4 regions of the Streptomyces sp. SudanB25_2051 genome follow, and region 4 is predicted to be linked to each of the others. Evidence: riboswitches for the same ligand, from Rfam matches in the RefSeq annotation. Region 4 holds a riboswitch; each other region holds the start of a gene.
What was found. Region 4 has a riboswitch for cobalamin ahead of ACSUPT_RS20215 (ribonucleoside-diphosphate reductase subunit alpha). Riboswitches for the same ligand answer to the same signal wherever they lie in the genome.
Positions count from the first base shown of each region.

Region 1: another riboswitch for cobalamin. It lies ahead of cobN (cobaltochelatase subunit CobN); the one in region 4 lies ahead of ACSUPT_RS20215 (ribonucleoside-diphosphate reductase subunit alpha).
Region 2: another riboswitch for cobalamin. It lies ahead of ACSUPT_RS26630 (ABC transporter substrate-binding protein); the one in region 4 lies ahead of ACSUPT_RS20215 (ribonucleoside-diphosphate reductase subunit alpha).
Region 3: another riboswitch for cobalamin. It lies ahead of ACSUPT_RS01350 (energy-coupling factor ABC transporter permease); the one in region 4 lies ahead of ACSUPT_RS20215 (ribonucleoside-diphosphate reductase subunit alpha).

Region 1 covers NZ_OZ186787.1:3,129,119-3,133,991, reverse strand. The annotation lists gene ACSUPT_RS14005 (precorrin-8X methylmutase) at 1-132, opposite strand, end outside; gene ACSUPT_RS14000 (cobalamin biosynthesis protein CobG) at 129-1,400, opposite strand; cobalamin riboswitch at 1,411-1,543, shown strand; gene cobN (cobaltochelatase subunit CobN) at 1,580-4,873, shown strand, end outside.
Region 2 covers NZ_OZ186787.1:6,047,227-6,052,099, forward strand. The annotation lists gene ACSUPT_RS26615 (protease inhibitor I42 family protein) at 1-306, shown strand, start outside; gene ACSUPT_RS26620 (PepSY-associated TM helix domain-containing protein) at 412-1,860, opposite strand; gene ACSUPT_RS26625 (hypothetical protein) at 1,969-2,577, opposite strand; cobalamin riboswitch at 2,819-3,020, shown strand; gene ACSUPT_RS26630 (ABC transporter substrate-binding protein) at 3,060-4,085, shown strand; gene ACSUPT_RS26635 (FecCD family ABC transporter permease) at 4,082-4,873, shown strand, end outside.
Region 3 covers NZ_OZ186787.1:303,469-308,341, reverse strand. The annotation lists gene ACSUPT_RS01370 (FAD-dependent oxidoreductase) at 1-30, opposite strand, end outside; gene ACSUPT_RS01365 (energy-coupling factor ABC transporter ATP-binding protein) at 232-1,077, opposite strand; gene cbiQ (cobalt ECF transporter T component CbiQ) at 1,077-1,823, opposite strand; partial or broken gene ACSUPT_RS01355 (energy-coupling factor ABC transporter substrate-binding protein) at 1,887-2,243, opposite strand; gene ACSUPT_RS01350 (energy-coupling factor ABC transporter permease) at 2,240-2,932, opposite strand; cobalamin riboswitch at 2,962-3,163, opposite strand; gene ACSUPT_RS01345 (PTS-dependent dihydroxyacetone kinase phosphotransferase subunit DhaM) at 3,198-3,584, opposite strand; gene dhaL (dihydroxyacetone kinase subunit DhaL) at 3,665-4,264, opposite strand; gene dhaK (dihydroxyacetone kinase subunit DhaK) at 4,270-4,873, opposite strand, start outside.
Region 4 covers NZ_OZ186787.1:4,461,188-4,466,060, forward strand. The annotation lists gene ACSUPT_RS20215 (ribonucleoside-diphosphate reductase subunit alpha) at 1-2,140, opposite strand, end outside; cobalamin riboswitch at 2,287-2,432, opposite strand; gene ACSUPT_RS20220 (GNAT family N-acetyltransferase) at 2,454-2,957, opposite strand; gene mctP (monocarboxylate uptake permease MctP) at 3,097-4,719, opposite strand; gene ACSUPT_RS20230 (DUF3311 domain-containing protein) at 4,716-4,873, opposite strand, start outside.

The DNA of each region.
Region 1 (4,873 bases), 1.3 Mb from region 4:
CATCCGCACGGCGACCTGGCTGACGTCGGCGGGCAGACCCGCGAGATCCGCCTCGGCGCGGATCGTGGCAAAGGACTGGCGGTAGATCTCCGCGCCGTCCTTCTCGTAGTCGAACACTGTGCTCCCGCTCATCTCTGTGCCTGTGCCTGTGGGTGTGCGTCGTCGTTGTCTCGTCGCGCGGTCCGTACGGTGAGGGCGTACGTGCCGTCGCCGGTGGCCAGGGCGTCCACCCAGTCGCCCTGGGGGTGCCCGCACCGCCTCTCGCAGCCCGACCAGTGGACGGGCAGGCCCCGCAGCGGCGGGTCGTCCAGGGGCCGTGCGTCCGCCCGTACGTCGGCGAGGGCCTTGCCGCAGCCGGGCCGTCCCGTGCAGGCGGTGACCGCGAGCCAGGGCGAACCGGGCCGGACGAGGTACCCGGCGGCCTCCAGGGCCGCGAGCCGCCGCTCCGCCTCCGCCCGGCCGGGCAGGCCCGCCACGACGAAGCCCCGCCAGGGCGTCACCCGCACCTCGTCGCCGTCCCCCGGCGCCAGGGCGCGGAACTGCTCGGTGGTGACCCGCCCCAGGGGCGCCACGACGGACACCGCACACTCCCCGACCAGTCCCGGAACGGGCGGCGCGGCGTCCAGAAGCGCCTCTCCAGCGGCCGGTGCGGCGGCGACCCCCGCGGCGGCCAGGCAGCTGGTCACCGCGTCCTCCAGGGCCGCGTCCGAAGGCAGTTCGGCCACCCGCCAGGCACCCGTGCCGGCCTCCCTCGCGACCGTCAGGAACGCCTCGGCCGCCGCCAGCGCGGCCACCGGGGCGTCACCCGCCGCCACCCGCCGGGCCAGGCCACCGATCCGTACCAGAGCGCGGCCGCCGGGCTCTGCGAGCAACGTCACATCGCCGCCCAGCGCGGCCACGTCCCCGCGCCCGTCGTCCACGGCGAACAGGAAACGGCCCGAAAGCCCCGTCGTCCACGCCTGCGCGCACAGCAGCGCGTCCAGTTCCCGCGCCCACGCCTGGACGTCCCCGAAGCCCCGCCCGTCCAGTCCGGCCAGGGGCGAGACGACCATGTTCCGCACCCGCTCGTGCGCGGCGGACGGCAGCAGTCCGGCCCCGCCCAGCAGCTCGGCGAGGGTGAGCCCGCAGTCGTCGGGCAGGCCGCGCAGGTCGAGATTGCCGCGCGAGGTGACGCCGATCCGGCCGTCGCCGAGCCGGCCCGACAGGTCGGCGAGCGCGGCCACCTGGCGGGCCGTCAGGACGCCCGTGGGCAGCCGCAGACGGGCCAGACCGCCATCGTCCGCGCGGTGCAGCCGCAGCGCGCCGGGGCACGCGTCGGCGCGGTCGCGGACACGTTCCCGTATGTGAGCTTCGCCCCCGTTTCGGGGATTTGGCGAGGTGGGCGGCATGGCGGCGAGCATACGCGCAGCCTCTACTATGCAGACGGCACAGGGTCCCAGGACCCTAGGGAGGAAGCCCGGTGCGAATCCGGCGCGGTCCCGCCACTGTGAGCAGGACCCCTCCGGGCCCCGCGAGTCAGGAACTCCCGCCACCCACGACCACCCGGGGCGAGGACACCCCGAGGAAGGCCCGGCACGCCGTGATCCTGCTGCTGTCGCACTCCGACACCGACCTGCTGAGCGCCCGCGCGGCCGGCGGCCCGGTCGAGTACCGGTTCGCCAACCCCGCACGGCTCCCCATCGACGAACTGCCCGGCCTCCTCGACGGCGCCGACCTCGTCGTCGTGCGCCTCCTCGGCGGATTGCGCGCCTGGGAGGAGGGCATCGACCTGCTGCGCGCCCAGGACCGCCCGGTCGTCTTCCTGACCGGCGAACAGGCGCCCGACGCCCAGCTGATGGAGGCGTCCACCGTCCCGATCGGCGTCGCCACCGAGGCGCACGCCTACCTCGCGCACGGCGGCCCGGACAACCTGGAGCAGCTCGCCCGCTTCCTGTCCGACACCGTGCTCCTCACCGGCCACGGCTTCGACCCGCCGGCCGCCGCCCCCACCTGGGGCCCGCTGGAGCGCACCGCCCGCACCACCGACGGCCCGACCGTCGCCGTGCTCTACTACCGCGCCCACCACATGAGCGGCAACACCGCCTTCGTCGGCGCCCTCTGCGACGCCATCGAGGACGCCGGCGGCCGCGCCCTCCCGCTGTACGTCGCCTCGCTGCGCGCCCCCGAGCCGGAGCTGCTGGAGCAGCTGCGCGGCGCCGACGCCATCGTCACCACCGTCCTCGCGGCGGGCGGCACCAAGCCCGCCGCGGCGCAGGCCGGAGGCGACGAGGAGGCGTGGGACGCGGGTGCGCTCGCCGACCTCGACGTGCCCGTCCTCCAGGCGCTGTGCCTCACCGGCTCCCGCGCCGACTGGGAGGAGAACGACGAGGGCCTGTCCCCGCTCGACGCGGCCAGCCAGGTCGCCGTCCCCGAGTTCGACGGGCGGATCATCACCGTGCCGTTCTCCTTCAAGGAGATCGACGAGGACGGCCTGCCCGCCTACGTGCCCGACGCGGAGCGCGCCGCCCGCGTCGCCGGGATCGCCGTCCGCCACGCCCGGCTGCGGCACATCCCGAACGCCGACAAGCGCCTCGCGCTGGTCCTCTCCGCCTACCCGACGAAGCACTCCCGCATCGGCAACGCCGTCGGACTCGACACGCCCGCGTCCGCCGTCGCCCTGCTGCGCCGGCTGCGGGAGGAGGGCTACGACTTCGGCGACGAGGAGGTGCCGGGCCTCGCGTCCGGCGACGGCGACGAGCTGATCTACGCCCTCATCGAGGCCGGCGGCCACGACCAGGACTGGCTCACCGAGGAGCAGCTGGCCCGCAACCCGGTCCGCATCCCGGCCGCCGACTACAAGCGCTGGTTCGCGACCCTGCCGGAGGAGCTGCGCTCGGCCGTCGAGGAGCACTGGGGCCCGCCGCCCGGCGAGATGTTCCTCGACCGGTCCCGCAACCCGGAGGGCGACATCGTCCTCGCGGCGCTGCGCCGCGGCAACCTGCTGATCCTCATCCAGCCGCCGCGCGGCTTCGGCGAGAACCCGATCGCGATCTACCACGACCCGGACCTGCCGCCGTCCCACCACTACCTGGCCGCCTACCGGTGGATCGCCACGCCCACGTCCGACGGCGGGTTCGGCGCGGACGCCATGGTCCACCTCGGCAAGCACGGCAACCTGGAGTGGCTGCCCGGCAAGAACGCCGGCCTGTCCGCCGCGTGCGGCCCCGACGCGGCCCTCGGCGACCTGCCGCTGATCTACCCGTTCCTGGTCAACGACCCGGGCGAGGGCACCCAGGCGAAGCGGCGCGCCCACGCCACGCTGATCGACCACCTGGTGCCGCCGATGGCCCGCGCCGACTCGTACGGCGACATCGCGCGGCTGGAGCAGCTGCTCGACGAGTACGCGCAGATCTCCTCCATGGACCCGGCGAAGCTGCCGGCGATCCGCGCGCAGATCTGGACCCTCATCCAGGCGGCGCGCCTCGACCACGACCTGGGCCTGGAGGACCGGCCCGACGACGACGGCTTCGACGACTTCCTGCTGCACGTCGACGGCTGGCTGTGCGAGGTGAAGGACGCGCAGATCCGCGACGGCCTGCACGTCCTCGGCACGGCCCCGACGGGCGCCGAGCGGGTCAACCTGGTCCTGTCGATCCTGCGCGCCCGGCAGATCTGGGGCGGCACGCAGGCGCTGCCCGGCCTGCGCGAGGCGCTGGGCCTGGACGAGTCCGCCGCGACCCGCACCACCGCCGACGAGGCGGAGGCGAAGGCCCGCGCCCTGGTGGAGGCCATGGAGGCCGCGGGCTGGGACCCGGCCGCGGTGGCCGAAGTGGCGCAGGGGTACGGCGAGCAGGTCGCCGCCGTCCTGGACTTCGCCGCCCGGCAGGTCGTGCCGCGCCTCGACGGGACGACCGCCGAGCTGGACCACGCGGTGCACGCGCTGAACGGCGGGTTCGTCCCGGCCGGGCCGTCCGGGTCGCCGCTGCGGGGCCTGGTCAACGTCCTGCCGACCGGCCGGAACTTCTACTCCGTCGACCCGAAGGCCGTCCCCTCGCGCCTCGCCTGGGAGACCGGGCAGGCCCTCGCGGACTCGCTGCTGGAGCGCTACCGCGGCGACAACGGCGAATGGCCCACCTCGGTCGGCCTGTCGCTGTGGGGCACCAGCGCGATGCGCACCAGCGGCGACGACGTCGCGGAGGCGCTGGCCCTGCTGGGCATCCGCCCGGTCTGGGACGACGCCTCACGGCGCGTCAACGGCCTGGAGCCCATCCCGCTCGCGGAGCTGGGCCGGCCCCGCATCGACGTGACGCTGCGCATCTCGGGCTTCTTCCGCGACGCGTTCCCGCACACGATCGGGCTGCTGGACGACGCGGTGCGGCTCGCCGCGTCCCTGGACGAGCCGGCCACGGAGAACTACGTCCGCGCCCACGCCCAGGCCGACCTGGCCGAGCACGGCGACGAACGGCGGGCCACGACCCGCATCTTCGGCTCCCGGCCCGGCACCTACGGCGCGGGCATCCTCCAGCTGATCGACTCGCGCGACTGGCGCACCGACGCGGACCTGGCGGAGGTGTACACGGTGTGGGGCGGCTTCGCGTACGGGCGCGGCCTGGACGGGCGTCCCGCGCGCGAGGAGATGGAGACCGCGTACAAGCGGATCGCCGTCGCCGCGAAGAACACCGACACGCGCGAGCACGACATCGCGGACTCGGATGACTACTTCCAGTACCACGGCGGCATGGTCGCCACGGTGCGGGCGCTGCGCGGCACGGCGCCCGAGGCGTACATCGGCGACTCGACCCGCCCGGAGACGGTGCGCACGCGGACGCTGGTGGAGGAGACCTCGCGGGTGTTCCGCGCCCGCGTGGTCAACCCGCGCTGGATCGAGGCGATG
Region 2 (4,873 bases), 1.6 Mb from region 4:
GAGTACTGGTACCTCGTCGGCCCGGCGCCCGACCCTTCGGTGCTGGTCGGCCTCGGGGAGGAGTACGCCTCCGACTCCGGCGGCGAGCCGGCGCCCGGTTCCGGCGGCCGGCTCACCTTCACCTTCGAGGCCAAGGGCAGGGGCACCACCCGGTTCACGCTGCTGCACTGCACGTTCAGCACCTGCCGCGGCGACACCGCCACCCGGCCCCCCGGGACGGCCGGACCCTCCGCCACTCCGACGGCGGGTCCGGCCGCCCCCTCGGGCGCCCCCGAGCGCATCACCTACACCGTCACCGTCGGCTGAGCGGCGGACCAGGGCGGAACGGTCGGGGCGACACGGCCGGGTCAGTGCGCCGGGCCGCGCCGGTAACACCGGGTCAGTTCGCCGGGCCGCGCCGGTAACACCGGGTCAGTGCGCCGGGGCGCGCCGGACCCGGCCGACCACGACGTCCACCGCGAGGAAGCCCAGCAGGGTGCACCCGAGGACGGGCAGCGCCCAGCCCAGCGCGGCGACCGCCGGGACGCCCGCGATCAGCAGGGGCAGGGGCAGCCCGCGCCACGCTCCGCGCGCGGGCGCCCTCCCGGGCCGTGCCCGGTCGCCGTCGCGGGTCGGGCGGCGCTGCCACCACATGCGGTAGCCCCAGAACACGACGAGGATCAGGCCGAGCGCCACCACCGCCAGCACGATCTGGTTGGCGACCCCGAAGAGCACGCCCATGTGGGCCTGGATGCCGAGCTTGGTCAGCTTGGCCGGCAGCGGGTGGTCCGACCAGCGGGTGTGCGCGGTGACCTCGCCCCTGGCGGTGTCCACGGCCACCTGGTCGTAGTGGACCGGCCAGACGTCGTCCTTCTGGGCCACCACCCATGCGCGGGAGGCGTCCGCGGGAGGCGTCAGGACGACGGCGCCGCCCAGGCCGGCCTCGCGGGCGGTGGCGAGGGCCCTGTCGAAGGCGGCCGGATCGGCGTCGGCTGCGTGCCCGGACCCGCCGTGTCCGCCGTGGCCGGCGTGTTCGCCTTCCTGCGCGCCGGCCGGCGGACGCGCGCCCGGCAGCAGCGTGTCCAGCTCCGGAGCACGCCCCCCGGCCGTGTCGAGCAGCTGCTCGAAGCGTGCGCCCGCGTACTGGGACCAGGTCAGGCCGGTGGCGCTGAGGAAGAGCAGGCCGAGCGCCAGCCAGACCCCGGTCGCGGCGTGGAGACCCCGGGTCCGGCGCACTCCGCGGGCGGCGCGGTCGGGCAGCAGCACACCCCGCGCGGACCGCGCCCGCCGGCCCCGGCTCCCGCCGAGCCACAGGACGAGACCGCCCGCGACGAGCACCCACAGCCAGCTCGCGGCGACCTCGGAGTACAGGCGGCCGACCTCGCCCAGGTGCAGGTTCTTGTGGAGGTCGCCGAGCCAGGTGGTCAGCGGCGTCGACCCCCACGACGTGGTCAGCTCGCCCCGTACCTCCGCGGTGTACGGGTCCACGAACACGGTGCGCTGCCGCTCGCCGAGCTCCGGGACCGACAGCACCACGCGGGTGGTGTCCTCCGGCCCGGCCGGGGTGAGGACGGAGGACAGGGTGCCCTCCGGGTGCGCGGCCCGCGCCGCTCCGATCTGCTCGGACAGCGGGCGGGTCGGCCCGCCGGCCTCCTCGACCCGCAGCCGGTCGCCGTAGGCGAGCTGGTCGAGCTGCGGGGCGAAGGCGTAGACGAGCCCGGTGAGCGCGGTGACGAGCAGGAACGGGGCGACGAACACCCCGGCGTAGAAGTGCAGCCGGACCAGGAGGGCCCGTATGCCCTGCCGGTGGGGTCCGGTTCGCCCGGCCCGTGCCGGTGCGGAGGCGGTTGTCGGTGGATCGCGGTCGATGGTCGAAGACATGCGTGTTCCCCAGGGAGTACGCGCGGCGACGTGGGCGCGCGCGTACGACGAAGCCGAAAGGTGATGGGAGCCGCCCGGAGGGCGGGTGTCGTGATCGCGTACGGGCGATCAGGCGGCCGTCGGCGCGGGCGGGCCTCGTCGGGGGCGGCAGCGGGTGAGGAGGACGCGGAGGCGGACGTGGCCCGCCGTGGACGGCGGCGGCGTCCGCCGCGCGGAGGGAAGGGGGCACGCGGCGAGGGCGAGGAGGACCAGGCGCGGCAGGAGGAGGGCGGCGAGGCGTCGCAGGACGCGGTCGCCGTGGAGGACGCAGAGGGCGGCGCCCAGCGTGGCCAGGGCGTGCGCCGCTGTCATCTCGCCGGTCAGCAAGTGCCCGGCGACCGCCTCGGCCGTGTGCGGGTGCGCGTGCGCCGTCGGATCGTGCCCGGCCATGGCGTGGTGGCCGCCGCCCGCCCCGGGCGCCGACAGCCGGTGGAAGGCCAGGTGCAGGCCGGTCTGGGCCGCGCCCAGGACGAGGACGGTGACGTCGAAGCGGCGCCGCCGGCCGCCGAAGAGGACGACGCCCAGCACGGTGAGGCCCGCGAAGAGCGGAGCGAGGCTCCCGGGTCCCGGCAGCGACCCGCCGGCCGCGACATGTCCGATCGCGCCCGGAATCAGGCAGGCGGCAGCGCAGAGCAGACCCTTCGCCGTCCGCCTCAGCCATCCGTCCCGTGCGCGCACCGGCACAACGTAGTCAGCCCCATGGGCCGGTCAGCGGCACCGGACGACGGGGCGGGCAGCGGGGGAGGAGCGGGTGATCCTTCCTGACGTTTCGTCATTGCCCGGACGCCGAAGGGGCGTTGCGTCTCGGGTGGTGGTGAGTGCACCCCTTCCCGGCGAGGAAGATTTCGAGCCGAAGTGGCCGGAATCACAGCAGGAATAAAGCCGCATTCAGGGCAATTCCCAGCCCTCTCGCCGCCTGTGGTAACTTGCGCAAGCCAGTCGCACTCCGTACGTTCCGTGCGTACGTGGGTCAGGGAATCCGGTGCGAATCCGGAACTGACGCGCAGCGGTGAGGGTGACGGGCGAGGCATACGAAGCCACTGGGGCGCATCCGCGGCCCGGGAAGGCGCCTCGTCCGGACGACCCCGAGTCCGAAGACCTGCTGGCGCATTCGTACGGACGGGCCCCGCGCATGGGCCCACGACGCCGAGGACAACGCCGTGACCGTCACGCGCCCGACCGCTTCCCTCGCCGTGCTCCTGTGCGGAGCGCTGCTCCTCACCGGATGCGGCGCCACCGCGCCCGCCGCGCCGCCGGACGAGGCGGCGACCACGCTCACCAACTGCGGGCAGCAGGTGCGGATCCCCGCCGGCGGGCCCCGGCGGGCCGTGTCGCTGAACCAGGGCACCACCGAGATCATGCTGGCCCTCGGCCTCGCCGACCGCATGGCGGGCACGGCGACCTGGACCGACCCGGTCATGAAGGGCCTGGAGAAGGCCAACGCCGGAGTGCCGAGGCTCGCCGAGAACAACCCGTCCTTCGAGAAGGTCCTGGACACCGAACCCGACTTCGTCGCCGCCTCCTTCGCCTCCACCCTCGGCAAAGGCGGAGTGGCCACGAGGGAGCAGTTCGAGAAGCTCGGCGTGCCCACCTACCTCTCCCCGTCCGACTGCGTGGGCAAGGACAACAGCGGCGACGGCGACGGCGTGCGCACGACGCCCCTGACGATGGACACCGTCTACGGAGAAGTACGGGACCTCGCGCGGATCTTCGGCGTCGAGCGGCGCGGCGAGGAGCTCACGGCACGTCTGAAGGCGCGGGTCGCCAAGGCCACCGCCGGGCTGAACGCGCGGGACGTCACCCTGCTCTACTGGTTCTCGGACGCCCAGTCCCCGTACATGGCGGGCTGCTGCGGGGCGCCGGGAGTCATCACCCGCGAGGTCGGCGCCGAGAACGTCTTCGACGACACGACCGAGGAGTGGCCGCAGATCAACTGGGAGACGGTCGCCGACCGCAACCCGGACGTCCTCGTCATCGGCGACCTCACCCGCAAGGCGCAGACCGGCGAGAGCGCCGCGAAGAAGATCGAGTTCCTGGAGTCCAACCCCGCGACGCGGACCATGGACGCCGTACGCCACAAGCGGTACGTCCTGCTCAGCGGACAGTCCATGAACCCGACGATCCGCACCGTCGAGGGCATCGAACAAGTCGCCGCCGGCCTGCGCCGATTCGGCCTCTCCGGGTGACCGCCGCCCTGCTGCGCACGACGGCCGGACTCGGCGTGCTCGCCCTCTCCGTCGCCCTGGCCATCACCATCGGCCCGGCGGACATCGGCGTCACCGACGTCTGGTCCGTCGTCGTCTCCCATGTGGGCGGGGAGCCGTCCGGGCTCACCCCGATCCGCGACGGCATCGTCTGGAACCTCCGGCTCCCGCGCACGCTCCTCGCGGCGGTCTGCGGCGCGGGCCTCGCCGTGTGCGGCGCGGTCATGCAGTCGCTGCTGCGCAACCCGCTCGCCGACCCCTTCGTCCTGGGCGTCTCCTCCGGCGCCTCCACCGGAGCCGTCGCCGTGGTCGTCCTCGGAGCCGGCGGCGGCGCGCTGTCCCTGTCCGGCGGCGCCTTCGCCGGCGCCGTGTGCTCGTTCGCCGCGATGCTGCTGCTCAGCCACACCCTCGGCGGCACCACCGACCGGGTGGTGCTCTCCGGCGTCGCCGCGATGCAGCTCTTCTCCGCGCTGACCTCCTTCATCGTCGTCACGTCCGCCGACGCCGAGACCACGCGGGGCGTGCTGTTCTGGCTGCTCGGCTCGCTCAGCGGCGCCGGATGGGCCGACGTGTGGCTGTGCTCCGCCGTCCTGGTGCTCGCGCTCGCCGTCTGCCTGGGCCACGCGACGACGCTCGACGCGTTCGCCTTCGGCCAGGAGGCGGCGGCCACCCTCGGTGTCGACACCGCCCGCGCCCGGCTGGTCCTGCTCTGCGCCACCGCCCTCCTCACCGCGGCCCTGGTCGCCGCGGCCGGCGCCATCGGCTTCGTC
Region 3 (4,873 bases), 4.2 Mb from region 4:
GTACGGGGACGGGCTCGGGGTCGGGGTCATGAGGGGCGCCTCCTCGCGCGCGGTGTCATCGCCCCTGTTGTAGACGACGGCGGGCCGCTTGTGCAACAAGTTGCATAAGCGGAAGGGCGTGAGGTGCGGCACCCTCCGCCCGTACGTCCTCGTCCCGCGCCGCCGATACCCCCGGCACCCTCGCCGGCACGTACGCACGTACGCACGCAGGCCCGTACCTCCCGCCGCCGGTCAGCCCGGCACCCGCCCCGCCGCCCACGCGTCCAGCTCCTCCGGCGTGCGGGGCACCGTCTCGTCCTCGCCCAGCAGTCCCCGGGACCGCAGCAGCCGGGCCACCGCCATCGCCCATGGCCGGCGCAGCCGCGCCGCGTCCAGCAGCTCCGCGTCGGCCAGCAGCCGGGCCACCGGCCCGGTGCGCAGCCCGTCCGGAGTGAGCACCGCCGCGTCGTCCGCCCAGCGCAGTGCCAGGTCGACGTCGTGCGTGGCCATCACCACCGTCGTCCCGGACGCCCGCAGCCCGTCGAGCGCGGCCAGCAGCCGCTCCTGCCCGTGCGGGTCCAGCCCGGCCGTCGGCTCGTCCAGGATCAGCACCCGCGGCCGCATCGCCACGGCACCCGCGATGGCCGCCCGCTTCCGCTGCCCGTACGACAGCAGGTGCGTGGGCCGGTCCTCCAGCGCCACGATGTCCAGCGCCTCGAGGGCCGCCCGCACCCGGGCCCGCACCTCGTCCTCCGGGAGGCCCAGGTTCATCGGCCCGAACGACACGTCCTGCCCCACGGAAGCCGCGAACAGCTGGTCGTCCGGATCCTGTACGACCAGCTGCACCGTCGTACGCAGCCGGGTCAGCCCCTTCCGGTCGTACGCCACGTCCTCGCCGGCCACCCGCAGGCGCCCGCTCGCGCACCGCAGCCCGCCGCTGAGCAGCCGCAGCAGCGTCGTCTTGCCGCTGCCGTTGCGGCCCAGCACGGCCAGCGACCGCCCCTCGGGGACGGCGAAGTCGACGCCCGAGAGCACGGCCGGCCCGTCCTCGTAGGCGAACCCCGCGCCGACCAGCTCCACCACGGCGGTTTCCGGCATCACAGCGACCTTTCCAGTACGAGGGTGAGGGCGACCACCGCCGCCAGCAGCGCCGCCGTCGCGGCCAGGAAACGGCGGTCCACCCGCGCCTCGGGCACCAGCACCCGCAGCGTCCCGTCGTAGCCCCGCCCCGCGAGCCCGGACTGCAGCCGCGCCGCACGGTCGAAGGCCCGTACGAAGGCGGTCGCGGCGAGCCCCGCCACCGACCGCCACGCCGCCGCCCGGCCGGTCAGCCCGAGCCGCGCGGCCTGCGCCTGCCGGATCCGCGCCACCGCGTCCAGCAGCAGGAACCCGATCCGGTACATCACCAGCGCCACGTCCACCACGGGCGCGGGCACCCCGGCCCGGACGAGCCGCGGCAGCACGTCCGAGACGGGCGTGGTGAACGCGAACAGCAGCAGTCCCAGCGACGCCGCCGAGGTGCGCAGCAGCAGCCCGGCGGCCTGGGCGGGCCCGTCCGGCGCGAGCGCCACGAACCCGGCGGGCCCGCCGACCTGGAACAGCAGCGGCACGGCGCCCGTCACACAGAATCCGAGCGGCAGCCGCCACGCCCGCCACAGCCGGCGCGGCGCCACCCCGGCCGGGCCGAGCAGCACGGCGAGGGCCGCGACGGCGACCAGCACGGCGCCCGGCCACGGCGGCAGGGACACCGCGCACGCGGTCAGCCCGAAGCCGAGCGCGGCCTTCTCGGCCGGATGGCGGCGGCGCCAGCGACTGCTGTGCGCCGCCACGTCGATGGGCAGCACCCGCGCTACTCCCCGGACGCGGGGGGAGCGGCCGCCCGGGGCCGCACCGGCGGCGCGCGCGGCCCCGTCAGGGAGCGCACCGGCACCGTCCCCGGCCTCGGCCGCCAGGGCCGCGCGGCCCCGCTCCTCGCCCTGCCGGCGTCCGCGCCGCAGCCCGAAGTAGTAGGCCAGCACACCCGCGCCGAGCGCCGCCTGCAGCGAGAACAGCGCCGACTCGACCTCACCGGACGGCGGCTCGTACAGCGGCGTGAACCACGGCTCGTAGTCCGGGGCGTTCTCCGTGATGGCCGTCTCCGCCTGCGCGTCGGCGCCCGCGAACGGCTCCTCCTTGCCGTCGCCGAGACCGAGCGCCAGCGGCAGCACCGCCAGCGCCACGACCACCAGCACCAGCAGGACGTTGATCCTCGCGTTGCGGCTCATCGGACCGCCGCCCCCTTCGTCGCGTCCGCCGCCGGCAGCACCCCGAGGCGCGCCAGCTCACCCTTGCTGGACTGCCGCAGCAGCCGCATGACCAGCACCGTCAGCAGGCCCTCGCTCACCGCGAGCGGCAGCTGCGTCACGGCGAAGATCCCGCCGAACTTGGCGAGCGCCCCCGCGAAGCCGCTCCCCGGGTCGGGGAACGCCAGCGCCAGCTGCACGCTCGTCACGCAGTACGTGGACAGGTCCGCGGCGAACGCGCCGAAGAACACCGCCACCATCAGCGGCACCCCGGACCGGCGCAGCAGCAGATACAGCCCGTACCCGGCCCACGGGCCGACGACGGCCATCGAGAAGACGTTCGCGCCGAGCGTGGTGAGCCCGCCGTGCGCGAGCAGCAGCGCCTGGAACAGCAGCGTGATCGTGCCGAGCACCGCCATGACCGGCGGCCGGAACAGGATGGCGCCGAGCCCCGTACCGGTGGGATGGGAGCAGCTGCCCGTCACCGACGGGATCTTCAGCGCCGACAGGACGAAGGTGAACGCCCCGGACGCGCCGAGCAGCAGTGTGGACTCGGGGTTGGCCCTGACCTCGCGGGTCAGCGCCCGGACACCGTGGACGACGAACGGAGCGGCCGCCAGTGTCCAGGCGACCGCGTGTTCCCGGGGCAGAAACCCCTCGGCTATATGCATGTGGGGGAGACCCTCTCCAGCACCTCGTGGATGGACAACGCGCCCTGGCCGGTCTCCTGGCTGACGGGTACTACCGCCTCGGCTCCGCCTTCCCGGATGCCGCGGTCTCCCGCGGCGGTCCAGTGGCTTCCCCGCTCGCGCGGGGGGTGGAGCCGGACTTCCCGATCACAGTGGCGAGGGCCGCACCGGCTTTGCACCGGTTTCCCGTACACCAAGGCCCTGCGACAGTAGTGCGTTGACCAGCTCCCTCACAACCGCGCCCGCCTCAGCCCTTGCGGTAGCCGTACGCCTCCGAAGCCGCCGCCGCGACCGCGTCGAGGTCCCCGCCGGCGGCCGACGTCACCACCGCGGCGACGGCGCCCTCCAGGAACGGCGCGTCCACCAGGCGCGTACGCTCGGGGAGTTCACCGCCCTCCGCGAGCAGGGCCTTCACCGTCAGTACGGCGCTGCCCAGGTCCACGAGCACGGCCACGCCCGCGCCCCGGTCCACCTCGTGCGCGGCCCGCGCGATCAGCTCGGCGCTCGTGCCGAGCCCCCCGTCGGGCCCGCCCCCGGCGGCGGCCACCGGCACCCCCGACGCCCCGCCGGCGAGCCCCAGCGCCAGCCGGACGACGGCCGCGGCGACCTCGGCGCTGTGCGACACCAGCACCACCCCGACCCCGCCGCCCGGCGCGCCCTCGACTCCGCCGCCCGGCGCGCCCGGCGCGCCCCCGGCGCCGCCCGCCGCCCCGCTCACGCGGACACCTCCGCGAGCGCGGCGAACAGCAGGGCGGCCGAGGCGGCGCCCGGGTCCTTATGGCCGACGGACCGTTCGCCGAGGTAGCTGGCGCGGCCCTTGCGGGCGAGCATCGGCACGGTGGCGGCGGCGCCCTCCTGAGCGGCCCGCGCCGCGGCGGCGGCGCCGCCCTCCCGGAGCGCGGCCACGGCCGGCTCCAGCGCGTCCAGCATCGTCTTGTCCCCGGCCTTGGCGCCGCCGAGCTGCGCGACCGCGGCGACCCCCGCGCCGAGCGCCTCCGCCAGGGCCTGCGGCGACACCTCGGCGCTGTCGCCCAGCGCCTTGCCGGCCCGGCGCAGCAGCGTCCCGTACAGGGGCCCCGACGCGCCGCCGACCGTCGAGATCAACTGACGCCCCGCCAGCGCCAGTACCGCGCCCGGCGTCCCTGGGGGCTCCGCGTCCAGGGCGGCCGCGACCGCCGCGAACCCGCGCCGCATGTTCGCCCCGTGGTCGGCGTCGCCGATGGCGGAGTCCAGTTCGGTGAGGCGGTCGGCCTCCCGGTCCACGGCGGACGCGGCGGCGGCCAGCCACCGCTGGAAGAACCCGGCGTCCAGCACGGCGCTCACCGCCCCCACCGCAGCGCCGGGGTCTGCACCGGCGCGTCCCACAGCCGCAGCAGCTCCTCGTCGGCCGCGCACAGCGTCACCGAGGCCCCCGCCATGTCCAGGGAGGTCACGTAGTTCCCCACGAGGGTCCGCGCCACGGGCACCCCCCGCTCCTTGAGGACCCGGTGCACCTCGGCCCCGAAGCCGTACAGCTCCAGCAGCGGTGTTCCGCCCATGCCGTTGACCAGCAGCATGACGGGACCGGACGGATCGAGGTCGTCCAGCACGGCGTCCACGGCGTGGTCGGCGATCTCCCCCGCGGTCATCATCGGCCTGCGCTCGCGCCCCGGCTCCCCGTGGATGCCGACGCCGAGCTCCAACTCCCCGGGCGGCAGGTCGAACGTCGGGCCGCCCTTCGCCGGTGTGCTGCACGCGCTGAGCGCCACGCCGAAGCTCCGCGACGCGGCGTTCACCCGACGGGCGACCGACTCCACCCGCTCCAGCGGGGCGCCCTCGTCGGCGGCGGCACCCGCGATCTTCTCCACGAACAGCGTCGCCCCGGTCCCGCGCCGCCCGGCCGTGTAGAGGCTGTCGGACACGGCCACGTCGTCGTCGACGAGC
Region 4 (4,873 bases):
CCAGGAACAGGTTCAGCGACTGCGACTGGTCCAGGAACGGCGTGCGCGCGGCGGCCATGTCGATCAGGCCGCGCTGCGGGATCTCCCACGCCGTGCGGTACAGCGCGCGGATCTCGGCCGGCACCCAGGTGAAGCCCTGCACCGAGCCGTTCGACTCGCGCAGCGCCTCGCGGGTCTGCGCGTCCCACACGCCGAGCTTCTTCAGGTCGTCCACCAGGTAGGAGTTGACCTGGAGGAACTCACCCGACAGCGTCTCGCGCTTGAACAGGTTGGACACCTGCGGCTCGATGCACTCGTACACGCCCGCGATGGACGCGATCGTCGCGGTCGGCGCGATGGCCAGCAGCAGCGAGTTGCGCATGCCGACCGACGCGATCCGCTCGCGCAGCGCCGCCCACCGCTCCGGCCAGGTCAGCTCCACGTCGTAGTGGTCGGGGTGGAGCACGCCGCGCGCCGTGCGGGTCTTGTCCCAGGCGGGCAGCGGGCCGCTGCGCTCGGCGAGGTCGGCGGACGCCTCGTACGCGGCGAGCATGATCCGCTCGGCGATCCGCGTGGACAGGGCGCGCGCCTCCGGCGAGTCGAACGGCAGCCGCAGCTTGAAGAAGACGTCCTGGAGGCCCATCGCGCCCAGGCCCACCGGGCGCCAGCGGGCGTTGGACCGGCCGGCCTGCTCGGTCGGGTAGAAGTTGATGTCCACGACCCGGTCGAGGAAGGTCACGGCCGTGCGGACGGTCTCGTCCAGCCGCTCCCAGTCGATGCCGTCGCCGTCGACGAACGCGCCGAGGTTGACCGAGCCCAGGTTGCAGACGGCGGTCTCCCCGTCGTCGGTGACCTCCAGGATCTCGGTGCACAGGTTGGAGGAGTGGACCGTGTGGCCCGGCTCGGCGGTCTGGTTGGCGGTGCGGTTGGCGGCGTCCTTGAACGTCATCCAGCCGTTGCCGGTCTGCGCCAGGGTGCGCATCATCCGGCCGTACAGGTCGCGGGCCGGCATCGTCTTGCGGGCCAGGCCCTTCGCCTCGGCGGCCCGGTACGCGGCGTCGAACTCGTCGCCCCACAGGTCGACCAGCTCGGGCACGTCCGACGGGGAGAACAGCGACCACTCGGCGTCGTCGTTGACGCGGCGCATGAACTCGTCCGGAACCCAGTGCGCCAGGTTCAGGTTGTGGGTGCGGCGGGCGTCCTCGCCGGTGTTGTCGCGGAGCTCCAGGAACTCCTCGATGTCCGCGTGCCAGGTCTCCAGGTACACGGCGGCGGCGCCCTTGCGGCGGCCGCCCTGGTTGACCGCCGCCACCGACGCGTCGAGGGTCTTCAGGAACGGCACGATGCCGTTGGAGTGGCCGTTGGTGCCCCGGATGAGCGAGCCGCGGGCGCGGATGCGGGAGTACGACAGGCCGATGCCGCCCGCGTGCTTCGACAGCCGCGCGACCTGGTGGTACCGGTCGTAGATGGAGTCCAGCTCGTCCTGCGGGGAGTCCAGCAGGTAGCAGGAGGACATCTGCGGGTGGCGGGTGCCGGAGTTGAACAGGGTGGGGGAGGACGGCAGGTAGTCGAGGCGGCTCATCAGCCGGTACAGCGCCTCCACCTCGCCGAGCGCGCGCACCGAGTCGTCCTCGGCCAGACCGGCGGCGACCCGCAGCAGGAAGTGCTGGGGCGTCTCGACGACCTTGCGGGTGATCGGGTGCCGCAGCAGGTAGCGCGAGTACAGCGTCCGCCCGAAGTAGCCGAACCGGTCGTCGCCGTCGGGGTCGACGACCGCGTCCATCCGCTCCGCGTGGAGCGCCACGAACTGTGCCGTGCGGTCCGCGATCAGGCCCTCGCGGTGGCCCACGGCCACCGAGGCGGAGAACGACACGGCGCCCTGCCCCGCGGCCTCCTCGGTGATGGTCCGGGCCAGCAGCCGGGCGGCGAGCCGGGAGTACGCCGGGTCCTCGGCGATCAGGCCGGCCGCCGCCTCGGTGGCGAGCTCCCGCAGCTCCGCCTCGTCGGACCCGGCGTGCCGGCCGCGCAGCGCGGCGGCGGCGACCCGTCCGGGGTCGGCGTCGGGAAGGTCCGAGGTGAGGTCGGTCAGGGTCCGCAGCAGCGCGGTCCCGGGCGCGTCGGTCTCGGTCGCTGAGGCCGGATCTGCAGGCGCGATGGTCACGTGGGGGCTCTCCCTCGCTCGGCTCGGGGCGCACACGGCGGGCGGCGGGGGAGCGGGCGCACCTCGCCCCTGGGCACGGGGGCGTGCGTGACCGCGTCCGCCGGCCCACTCCGCGAGGCCCGGACGTCTGGGCACCCGGACCGGGCGGTCCGAGCGCGCTGCCGGCAGGTCGTCGGACTTGCGGGGTACGCGAAGGGCACACCGGTACACCGTTGCGGGACAGTTCCGGACTCGCACCGGATTCCCCTGCTGCGACAGCGAGGACGAGCATACATGTGGGGGGCGTCCGTTACGGCACCCCCCACATGTTGTGTCAGAGTGTCAGCTCGTACGCGAAGAGCGTCACACCGGGCAGAGGGTCCCAGTCCCGTCGCGGGGCCCGCGCGAAGCCCATCCGGTCGTACAGCCGCCGGGCCGCGACGGCCTGCGGCGTGACGGACAGGACGAGCCGTACGCACCCCTCGCGGGCCCGCGCCCGGTCCGCGCAGGCCCGTACGAGCGCCTCGCCCACCCCCCGGCCGCGGGCGGCGCCGGACACGGCCAGTACGCGGAACTCGGCCTCGTCCGGCCCGGCGATGTCCGCCCACGGGGTGCCGCCGCACGGTACGAAGGTGACCCCGCCGAGCAGCGTGCCGTCCGGGTCGACGGCGACGAGCACCTCGGCCTCGGCGGCGCGCCGCGCCACGTCCCGCAGCACGTCCAGGTACGGATCGTCGGCCCCGTAGGTCAGCAGCCCGCCGTCCAGGTAGGCCTGGACGCTGATCTCGGCGAGGGCGGCGTGCTCCCGCGGCTGTATCTCCCTGATGGTGATGTCCATGGTGCAGCAGTCTGCCGTGCGGCCGGGGGCCCGGGAGCCCGGCCACGGGAAGGGCCCCCGCACCTGCGCGGTGCGGGGGCCCTGGAGTGGCGGGAGGCGCCGCCCGGTTCAGTGGCGCCGGTGCTCAGTGACCGGTCGCTCAGTGGCCGGTGCCGACCTTGGGCAGCTCGGGGTCGACGCCCGGGTCGCCCGCGTCGGCCGTGTAGTCGCCCTCCGCCGTCTCGTCCACGCCCTCCGGCGCCTTGAGCGCCCGCAGCACGAACGTCAGGGCGACGGTGACCAGCACGTTCAGCAGGAACGCGGTGAGGCCGATGTAGCCGATCTCGCCGATGCCGGGGATCTCCGCCGACGAGCCGCCGAAGTGCTTCTGCGTCGGGCTGGCCACGTTGTACGCGGTCCACGTGCCGTAGACCATGCCGACCGCCCAGCCGCCGAGCAGCGCCCAGCGGTGGAACCAGCGGGTGAACAGGCCGCCGACCAGCGCGGGGAACGTCTGGAGGATCCAGATGCCGCCGAGGAGCTGGAAGTTGATGGCGACCGTCTTGTCCATCGTCAGCACGAAGGCGAGGGCGCCCACCTTCACCAGCAGCGACACGATCTTCGAGACCTTGGTCTCCTGCTCCGGCGTGGCGTCCGGCTTCAGGAAGTCCTTGTAGATGTTGCGGGTGAACAGGTTCGCGGCGGCGATGGACATGATGGCGGCGGGCACCAGCGCGCCGATGCCGATGGCGGCGAACGCCACGCCGGTGAACCAGTCGGGGAACATGTCCTCGAACAGCTGCGGGATGGCCAGCTGGCCGTTCTGCACCTTGATCCCGGCGGCGATCGCCATGAAGCCCAGCAGCGCCAGCAGGCCCAGCATCAGCGAGTACAGCGGCAGGATCGTCGTGTTGCGGCGGATCACGTCACGGCTGCCCGACGACAGGGTCGCCGTGATCGAGTGCGGGTACATGAACAGCGCCAGGGCGGAGCCGAGCGCCAGCGTGGCGTACGTCCACTGGCCCGCGTCGCCCGGCACGAGCGCGCCGCGCGGCTTGTCCGTGGCCGGGTTGACCTCGGCGAAGGCGTCGCCGGCCGCGCTGAAGATGGCGTCGAAGCCGCCCAGCTTGATGGGGATGTAGATGATGGCGACCGCGATGACCAGGTAGATCAGCGTGTCCTTGACGAACGCGATCAGCGCGGGGGCGCGCAGCCCGGAGGAGTAGGTGTACGCCGCGAGCACACCGAAGGCGATGAGCAGCGGCAGGTCCTTGATGAACCAGTGCGTCGACTCGCCGCCGCCCACGCCCATCACGTCCAGCACCGCCTGGATGCCGACCAGTTGGAGCGCGATGTACGGCATGGTGGCGAGGATGCCGGTGAGGGCGACCGCCAGGGACAGGCCCTTGGAGCCGAACCGGCCGCGCACGAAGTCCGAGGTGGTGACGTACCCGTGCTTGTGCGACACCGACCACAGGCGGGGCAGGAAGGTGAAGATCAGCGGGTAGACGAGGATCGTGTACGGCACGGCGAAGAAGCCGGCCGCGCCCGCCGCGTAGATGGCGGCGGGGACGGCGACGAAGGTGTACGCCGTGTAGAGGTCGCCGCCCAGCAGGAACCAGGTGACCCAGGTGCCGAACGAGCGGCCGCCCAGGCCCCATTCGTCGAGGCTGTTCTCGTTCTCGGCCCTGCGCCAGCGCGCGGCCATGAAGCCGAGGACCGTGACGACCAGGAAGAAGAAGACGAAGACGGCGAGCGCGACGCCGTTCACACCGTCGTTCATCGCTCCGCACCCCCCTTCCGGGCGGCGCGGGCGCGCTGCTCACGGTGCCACAGCTTGTACGCGACCATCGTCAGCGCGGTCGACAGCACGACCCAGAGCATCTGGTACCAGTAGAAGAACGGGATTCCGGCGAGCACGGGCTCGGTCCGGGCGT